Regions from separate parts of the Bacillus sp. MN7755 genome, predicted to be linked through region 2. Evidence: predicted binding sites of a transcription regulator. Region 2 holds the regulator's gene; each other region holds the start of a gene.
The links. Region 2 encodes NrdR, which represses ribonucleotide reductase genes. Its sites were predicted from a motif close to AACACNATATATNGTGTT; they were not measured.
Positions count from the first base shown of each region.

Region 1: nrdI (class Ib ribonucleoside-diphosphate reductase assembly flavoprotein NrdI) is a predicted target of NrdR. The motif match lies at 1,481-1,498, and genes of this name have one in related genera.
Region 3: ACYVEC_RS05790 (anaerobic ribonucleoside triphosphate reductase) is a predicted target of NrdR. The motif match lies at 1,375-1,392, and genes of this name have one in related genera.

Region 1 is NZ_BTRL01000008.1:380,472-383,758, forward strand. It holds gene ACYVEC_RS09025 (GNAT family N-acetyltransferase) at 1-287, opposite strand, end outside; gene ACYVEC_RS09030 (hypothetical protein) at 533-727, shown strand; gene ACYVEC_RS09035 (hypothetical protein) at 754-1,071, shown strand; gene nrdI (class Ib ribonucleoside-diphosphate reductase assembly flavoprotein NrdI) at 1,548-1,907, shown strand; partial or broken gene ACYVEC_RS09045 (ribonucleotide reductase N-terminal alpha domain-containing protein) at 1,894-3,021, shown strand.
Region 2 is NZ_BTRL01000017.1:150,218-153,504, forward strand. It holds gene ACYVEC_RS19980 (replication initiation and membrane attachment family protein) at 1-1,135, opposite strand, end outside; gene nrdR (transcriptional regulator NrdR) at 1,288-1,749, opposite strand; gene speD (adenosylmethionine decarboxylase) at 2,035-2,418, opposite strand; gene ACYVEC_RS19995 (glyceraldehyde-3-phosphate dehydrogenase) at 2,806-3,287, opposite strand, start outside.
Region 3 is NZ_BTRL01000007.1:104,512-107,798, reverse strand. It holds gene ACYVEC_RS05790 (anaerobic ribonucleoside triphosphate reductase) at 1-1,332, opposite strand, end outside; gene plsY (glycerol-3-phosphate 1-O-acyltransferase PlsY) at 1,558-2,154, shown strand; gene ACYVEC_RS05780 (HesB/YadR/YfhF family protein) at 2,263-2,553, shown strand; gene ACYVEC_RS05775 (acyl-CoA thioesterase) at 2,581-3,000, opposite strand; gene ACYVEC_RS05770 (glycosyl hydrolase family 18 protein) at 3,110-3,287, shown strand, end outside.

The sequences.
Region 1 (3,287 bases), on a different contig from region 2:
TCATCTTTATGTAATTCTCTTAAGTGATGTACAATTGGTTCATCAAGCCTTGTTGCCTCACTACCGTGATAAGCGACAATAACTCCAACTGCACCCCCGTCTTGCTCATATACAAAACAGTTTTCATAGCTCAGTCGATTGCCCTCTTTTGAGAACCATGTTTCAAGTCCTAGTAATACTTCGGTCTCAACTGTGCTACCTGTGATTTTTTCAGCAATTTCGTGCAGAGCATTATACAATAAAGGAGCTATTGCCGTTGCATCTGTCTTTTTTGCTTTCCGAATCATAGTATCCCTCCTAATTCTATTTATATATTGTAGCATAGTGGTATGGAACTTTGCATAATTGAATGTCGAAATGTTTGATATAGAGAAGTAGCTATGTTAGTATATGATATTTAGTGGACATATAATAAAGAGATATCTTTTGAAAAATAATGAAAATGAAATGAAGGTATAGCATCTGGATAATTTTACAGTTGTTGACCTATAGAATATAAGATAAAATAAAATATTGCATAGAGGTGAAATACATGGATAAAGAATTAGCAAATACAATTTTGGATCAGCTGAAAAATGGTGAAATAAAGGAGTATGTTGTTACGAAAGATGTATTTTATACGTTCAGAGAAGTTGTAGTAAGTAGGGAAGACTTTAAACATATTATTGGGAACGCACAGCGCGGCGGACAAGTAATTTATACATATTCAGAAACGCCACGTTCGTAACTAGAAGAATATAGGGGAGGAGAATTATGGGCGATTTTAAACAAGGCATATTACCGCATTGGGATTATATGTGGAAAGATAGAGCCGGTAATCGATTTATGGGGATGGTTATGTATCCAGAGAAACGAAAGTGTTCGGCAAAAATGCTTCAGAAAATAAAAAGAGCATATGAAGAGGCTATAGAAATTAAAGTAACTGTACAAGTTCAACATACATATCAGTACGTAGAAGGAATGATTGTTTACTTTGATGAAGAAGCTCCTGTATGTACAATGATTGATAAAGATGAAAATCCACATCATATTTTTGTAAAAGATATTTTGCGTATTGAGCACTCTGAATAATCTTTTCATAAATAAGTTGAATTTCCATAATAATTATCTTTTTCTATAATAGTTATCTTTTAGTATGTAACGCGAACCGAAAGTATATGTATAATATTTAATAAAGTAAAATTGATAAATGTAATCGTTTTTTAGAACAGATTATCGTTTCCTGTCTGTTCTTTTTTGCGTGATGCTGGAGAAATATATTCCTCCAGCATTTGCCGTTTTATGACAAAATACATTGGAACCTTTTTTAAAAATAAGGTTAAATTCGTTGACAACTTTTTTGAAAAGCACTTTATTGACATGAGTTTTAGAATGTTGTTTCATAGTCATTGTATTGAAAAAAATCGACTGTCTTGTCGAAAAGTAAAAGTTAAAAAAAGAAAGAATTTATACATATATCTTGTGTCTTATTTTGAAACGTAATACAATATATAGAGAAATCAAGAACAACATATAGAGAATATAGATTGGAGAGGGAGGGGTCGGAAATGTTAGTTGCATATGATTCCATGACAGGAAACGTGAAGCGTTTCATCCACAAATTAAATATGCCGGCCGTTCAAATTGATGAAGATCTAGTAATAGATGAAGACTTTATTCTTATTACGTATACAACAGGTTTTGGCAATGTACCAGAACGTGTTTTAGACTTTTTAGAGCGCAATAATGAAAAATTAAAAGGCGTATCTGCAAGCGGCAATCGTAACTGGGGAGACATGTTCGGTGCAAGTGCTGACAAAATTTCTACTAAATATGAAGTGCCTATTGTATCAAAATTTGAGTTATCTGGAACAAATAACGATGTAGAATATTTTAAGGAAAGGGTGCGGGAGATTGCGACACATTGAACTGAATAATGAAATCACGCAAATGCAGGACGGTTTTTATCAGCTTCATAAGGATAAAGAGGCATTAGAAGTCTTTATGGAAGAAGCTAGAGAGAATACCGTTTCTTTTAATAGCGTGGCAGAGCGAATGGAGTATATGAAAGAACATGATTACTATTACAACGTTCTGGACGAGTATAGCTTGGAGGAAGTAGAAGAGGTATATAACATCGCTTATGGTGAAAACTTCGAGTTCCAATCTTATATGGCAGCATCTAAGTTCTACAAAGATTATGCGTTAAAAACGAATGATCAAAAACAATACTTAGAAAGCTATGAAGATCGTGTAGCAATTGTGTCATTATACTTAGGACGCGGTGATGTTGCGAAAGCAAAACAATTCGCAAGCATGATTGTCAAACAAAACTACCAACCAGCGACACCAACCTTTTTAAATGCGGGAAGAAGCAGAAGAGGAGAAATGGTGTCTTGTTTCTTGTTAGAGATGGATGATAGCTTAAATTCAATCGGCTTTAACATTAATACTGCAATGCAATTATCGAAAATCGGCGGAGGAGTAGCTTTAAACTTATCTAAGCTACGCGCACGTGGTGAGCAAATTAAAGGTATCGACAACGCTGCAAGTGGTGTAGTGCCCGTTATGAAATTGCTTGAAGATTCGTTTTCATATGCGAATCAACTTGGCCAACGAAAAGGTGCCGGTGCAGTATACTTAAACATTTTCCATTGGGATATTATTGAATTCCTTGATACAAAAAAAATAAATGCCGATGAGAAGAGCCGTATTCAGTCTCTATCAATCGGAATTATCGTTCCAAGTAAGTTCTTTGAGCTTGCTGAGAAAAACGAACCTTTCCATGTTTTCGCGCCTTATACGGTGTATAAAGAATACGGAAAGCATTTAGATGATATTGATATCGATGAAATGTACGATGAATTAATGAGCAATCCGAAAGTGAAGAAGAAGCCTCTAGATATTAGTGCGCGTGACATGCTTATTAAAATTGCTATGATTCAGCTTGAGTCTGGTTATCCGTACTTAATGTTTAAATCAAATGCAAATAACCAACATCCATTGAAGGATATTGGAACTGTGAAGATGTCGAACTTGTGTTAAATATGTAGCACCTTCTAGTAGAAATGCTAGTCGAAAACTCCGTTAAACGGGGAAAGCCTCAAATTTGAGGTAACCTACCGTGCTAAATCTTATCTTAGAATGAAAATATAAAAGTTCAGAATGTATCTTATTATTTTGTATAGCAGAGTTATGGGACAACATAAAGTAATAAGAGACTTTCTGAAAGATTAAGATAAGTAAAAGCCTAACGACTATCCCTTATGGGAGTAGAGCGCAAGCGATTGGCGTTCGAAAAGCGGAGC
Region 2 (3,287 bases):
CCCAATGCCCTGCAATCTTCTCCACATACGTTTTCGCAAGTTTCATATCTGAGCGTAGCATAACGTAATAAATAAGTACATTCACAACACCTGGCGTTAACTTTTGATTGATCATTACATCTTCAACGATTTGCAAGTCAGCCTTCGTCGCCTCTGCACCACCAGAAATTTCTTTCAATAGTTGTTTTGGTGAGATTTCCTCTAACTGTTTTATTAACATCTCTTCTTGCGTAGAGGGCTCTTTCTCTTTCATCATACGTGCAGCGTGAGGCTGTACTCTTTCACTTAATACAGGTAACGCTTGACCATTTTCGAACTGATACCAATCACGTGCTCCTTTTCTAAGCCTTTCAATATCAATTGTCTGCATCTCTGTCACCGCACCAAGAACGATATTTTGCATCGATAACACATCTACACCGTATACGTAAGCAAGCGTAATGACACATTCCCGCACTTGATCTGTAATCGCCTTTTTAGGAACAAGAGCGGACAAGCCATCTACAAATAAGGAGAAATCAAAGAAGTCATTCCAAACTTTCGGAGCGTCCCCCTTCTCGTTACTTGGCATAGCTGTCGTTTTTGGAATACGAAGATCTTCTTGCGCATGCTCAAGCTGACCTGGATTAAACGAACCAAACACATCATTGAAAGAACGTGTAACATTTTCATAAGATACAAAATCAAATTCTTCTTCTAAGAAATATTGCTTTACTTGATTATATTTTGTCCGACTCAATCGATTGTATAAAAAGATACTTAAAACAATATCATCAAAAAACTGTTTCGGCGATAAAGGTGGTTGCAGCTCGTATATAAACATTCGAATATCTTTTTCTTTCTTAATATATACTTTCAAAAGCCCAATTGCCTCTAACTTTACCCGTTCCTCATATATTTCGGGAAGCTGCATTTGCATAGTCACCATAAGGGAATGATGCGTATTCTCTTTTCCAAACACACGATCTTGCTCTAACTCTCCCCATAGCGTCATGTACAAGCTAAACGCTCTACTACCTATTAACGGCTGATACAACATCGTTAACACTTTTCGGTCGTAATTATGCAGTAACCCTTTCGCACTTACTTTATAACGATCAATTGGCAATAGCTCCATCCATGACTGTTTTTCCATTCTTGCTTTTCCTTTCTCTCATCCAATCTATCCTCTACTTCATTCGTTCTATCTTCATTATATAATTTCTTAGCGAAAAAGAGCTATTAGCTTTCGCTTCTAGCTCTCTTATCTCATTACTTACGGTATGTAAAGAGAATACAATACAGATTCTACTCTCTTTCTTTTTGCAGTATATCTTTTAATTCTTCAATAAATACATTTAAATCTTTAAATTGGCGATATACAGATGCAAAACGTACGTAAGCAACATCATCAATATCACGCAGTTCTTCCATAACAATTTCGCCTATCATATCACTTTTCACTTCTGATATACCTAAATTACGAAGTTCACGTTCCACACTTTGAGTTACTTCTTCTAATTGCCTTAAAGATACTGGTCTTTTTTCGCACGCTTTAATTAAGCCACGTAAAATCTTTTCTTTATTAAACTCTTCTCGTGTGCCTTCTTTTTTTACAACGATAAGAGGTGACTCTTCTACTCTTTCGAATGTCGTAAAGCGGCTTAAACAACTTTCACACTCTCTCCTTCTTCGAATAGAGCGCCCCTCGTCTACCGGACGCGAATCTAACACTCTTGTACCATTATGAGAACAGGATGGACAACGCAATATATTCACTCCTTTACACTATACTCTTTATTTTTTCTCAACTTACTTCATCTGACAATATATATACAATATTATATAACTCATTCTAACTCTCTTACCACTTTAAGTTTAAGCGCATTATTTTATCATCCCGTTTTCAAAAATAAGATGGTAGATAGGGTGCTAACTTATTCGTAAGAGCTCAGTTTATCTAACTAACAAGTACGTTATATTTTTCCTTTTTTATAAACTAAAAAAGAGGTGCATTATACACCTCTTTACATTTTAAATCAATTATGTTCTTTTTTAAAGAGCTTTTGTTTCTCTCTGCTTAATTTCGAAGCTACCAGTGCCTCGAGGAAGCTCGATGCTCTCACGCGTTTTCGCGTTTAAACCTTCTGCAATATATTCTGCAGCAACATTTGGATCAATACGATCCCCACAAGTATAAACATCAATACTTGCGTAACCGTGCTCCGGAAAGCTATGAATTGTTAAATGTGATTCCGAGATAATTACTACTCCACTTACACCTTGTGGTGCAAATTTATGGAAAGCAACCTCACGCACTTCAGCACCAGCTCTTAGTGCTGCATCCACAAATAATTGTTCAATATACGGCATGTCATTAAGCTTGTCGAAATCGCAATCCCAAAGTTCAGCGATTACGTGACGACCCATCGTATCCATAGTATCCATTCTACAGTTCCCCCTTGTAAATTTATTCTAACTGTTCGAATTGAAAACTAATTTGCAATTTGGCTTGCTCCACTACCACGGGGGAAAGTTAGTCCAGAGAGGTCCTAACCCTTTAAGTAGTGACTACGTACCTCAGCTCTTAAGTTTACGAGTGTTAGTATACTTTGTTTATTTTCATTTTGCAACAACAGTTTTTTCGATTTTCTGTCATATTTTCCTCTTTACTTTTCCCTAAAAAAAAGAAATGATTCACAAATACAGTAATAACAACGCTTCGTGGTATGTCCACTTTCCAAAATATACTCATATAATTTTTTCCTTTTCAGAAAAAATTAAAAAAAGAGAGGGCAATATTCACTTGCCCTCTCCCTTATTCACTTAAATATGTTGCACATTTTTTTGTTTCGCTAATTCGTCAACAACTAACGTTACAAGATCTACAACACGACGAGAGTAGCCCCACTCGTTATCATACCAAGCAAGTACTTTTACTTTACGATCACCCATTACCATTGTAGATAAACCATCAATAATAGCTGAGTGTGTATTTGTATTAAAGTCAATAGATACTAAAGGCTCTTCACTGAATTCTACAATGCCTTTTAACGCACCGTTTGCAACAGTTTTGAATGCATCGTTAATAGCTTCAACTGTCACATCACGTTTCACATCTACTACTAAGTCAACAAGAGACACGTTTGGTGTTGGTACACGAAGTGCCATACCATGAAGTTTTCCGTTTAAATGTGGAAGAACTTTTGCTAGCGCTTTCGCAGCACCTGTCGTTGTCGGAATGATTGATTGTCCGCAAGCACGTGCTCTTCTTAAATCTTTATGTGGGTTATCAATATTTTTTTGAT
Region 3 (3,287 bases), on a different contig from region 2:
CATTCTATCTCTCATAAAGGAAATGATTTCATATCCAAGTTTCCACGATTCTTCATCTTCTCCATGATGCTTACCTGTTAAAGCTACTAAACACTCCGCAAGACCGATAAAACCAAGACTTAACGTCCCTTGCTTTAAAATGGATGCTACAGAATCTTCAGGCTGTAACGTTTCTCCTCCGCGCCATACACCTTGTGAATATAAAAATCGAAAATCTCTAGCTCGCTTCGTACATTGGTACTCAAATCGTTCTAATAATTGCTTAATCCCTAAATCTAAGTAATAATTTAACGCTTCAAAAAACGCTTCTTTTGAACCACTAATTAACGCTAATTTCACTAAATTAATAGACGTAAATGATAAATTCCCTCTTCCAATCGCTGTTTCTTCTCCATGTATGTTAGACATAACACGAGTACGGCATCCCATGTAACATACTTCACTTTCCGGTCGTCCATCATAATGCACTGCATTAAATGGCGCATCTAAAAATGAAAAGTTAGGGAATAATCTTTCAGCCGTTGTTTCTAACGCTAATTCAAATAAATCATAGTTCGGATCACTTTCTTCAAAGTTCAAACCTTTTTTCATTTTAAAAATTTGAATAGGAAAAATTGGTGTTTCCCCTTTACCAAGACCAGCTTGTGTCGCTTTTAAAAGCTCTCTAACTAATAATCGTCCCTCTTTTGATGTATCTGTTCCATAATTAATAGAAATAAACGGTACTTGTCCCCCGCCCCTACTATGCATACTATTTGAATTATGAATAAACGCTTCACAAGCCTGATACGTATCATTTTCTGTTTCTTTCCATGCAAATTCTTCTATTTGTTCTTTCGTAAGCGGATATGACTGTAATCGTTTCTTATGTCTCTCTACTGTTTTTCTCACATATGGAGCTAAATCAATATCAAAGAGTGCAAACGATTGACCACCATGCTGCATATTTTGATTCGCTTGAAAAATAATAGACGAAAGAGCCAATGCACTTTTAATGTCTTGCGGTTGTCTCATATGGCCATGTCCTGTATGAAAACCGTTAGCAAGCATTTGCGCTAATGGAATTTGCGAACAAGTCGTTGTCCCAGTCGCATAAAAATCTAAGTCATGTGGATATAATATATTTTGATTTATCGCTTTTTTCACTTGATCTGACAATAAATTTTCAACTGCATAATATTTCGCACTCTCAGATGCGAACGTTCCCATTACTCCCATCGGAGAGCGGCCATCTACATTTGCATTTTCTTGCATTAAATCTTGTTCATTGCCGTGGACAATTGTCTCAAACACTCTCATTAATTCTTCTCCACGTGTATTTTTTTGTAACATTTATAACCCTCCACCAATATGTTGTTGTCTTTTGATTAAAATGTTACTACATATAGTCTTATTGTTTCTGTGAGAAATGTAACATTCCTGTGAAATTTTTTGCACGAAATAATGAATTTTTCATTTACAAAAAAGAAATGTGCTCTTTACAAATGTATGGTACAATATACGGGAAAAACTCTTTTTACCCTTTATCAACACATTTGAATAAAGGAGACTGAACTTATGGTTACTACATATCTTTTATTTATCGTTGCCTACTTACTTGGCTCGATCCCATTTGCACTAGTCGTTGGAAAGATTGGTTATGGAATTGACATTCGTGAGCATGGAAGCGGTAATTTGGGCGGGACAAATACATTCCGCACACTAGGGAAAAAAGCAGGTTTTATCGTTACAATTGCTGACATTTTAAAAGGTACATTAGCAACGAGTCTACCGATTATTTTCGGGTTAGATGTTCATCCACTATGGTTCGGATTAGCAGCTGTTCTTGGACATGTGTATCCGATTTTCGCGAAATTCCGTGGTGGTAAAGCAGTTGCAACTTCTGCTGGCGTGCTTTTATGCTACTCACCAGTTGTTTTTGCAATATTAGCTGTTGTCTTTTTCAGCCTTTTATTTACAACAAGATACGTATCACTTTCTTCTATGGTAACAGCTGTCGTTGCCGTTATCGCATCAATTGTTAGCGGGGATAAAATCTTCATTATTGCGATGTGTTTATTAGCAGGTATGGTTATTTATAAACACCGTGCAAATATTGGACGAATTATAAATAAAACTGAACCGAAAGCAAACTTTTCAAAAAAGCAAAAATAAGATCGTAACCCACATAACGCAAAAAGAAAACGTGAAGCATATTAATAGCGTCTTTTTGCGTTATTTTTTATACTAAAGAAAAAGCAACATAATTTGGAGGAACTATACATGAATCTTTCCGTAACAAAAGAAGCAGCACAATGGTATAAAAACGAATTAAACTTACAATCAGGTGAAACACTACGCTTTTTCGTACAATACGGTGGTTGCAGCACTGTGCAAAAAGGACTTTCTTTAGGTATTCGTAAAGATGACCCTGCACACCCTGCTGTTCAAATTCAAGAAGAAGATATTAACTTCTTTATTGAAAGCGATGATGAGTGGTTCTTCGATGGACATAATTTAGTTGTTACATTTAACGACGGTGATGATTTCCCGCAATTTAATTATGAAAAATAGAAAAAACGTGGCTTCTGCCACGTTTTTTTATTTTTTCTTAATTTCCTCATATTTCGCATACCACTCAGGATAGAACTTTTTAAATGATACGGGCCTGAACCCTTCTTTTTTCGCACAAATATTCGTCGTACTTGCGGTAATACAAAGTTCACCTTCGCCGTTATATATTTCATAACCATATACCACACGAAGCGGGCTCACAGTGTCCACCCATGTTTTCACAATTGCTTTTTCACCGTAACGCATCGCTTTACGATATGAAATTTGCAAATCTAACACAGGAGAAATAATACCCTCTTTCTCCATTTCAACATATGAAAAACCTAAATCTTGTATAAGTTTCGTGCGACCTAATTCAAGCCACACCAAATAGTTTGAATGGTAAACAACACCCATTTGATCTGTTTCCGCATAACGGATTTCAACTTCATGTTCTGCTACAAACATATGTATTCGCCTTCTTTCACTTCTGCTGCCTTGCATACATTTAATCATAATACAGTGACAACAAAAATAAAATAAAAACAGTGAATCTTTTACTGAAAGGAGCAAGCATATGATTCAAATTGTAACTGTTCGTAGCGGTGATAGCGTATATAGCTTGGCATCAAAATATGGATCAACACCTGACGAGATAGTAAAAGACAATGGATTAAATCCAGCTGAAACACTCGTTGTTGGTCAGGCACTGATCGTGAATACGAAAGGGAATAATTATTATGTACAGCCTGGCG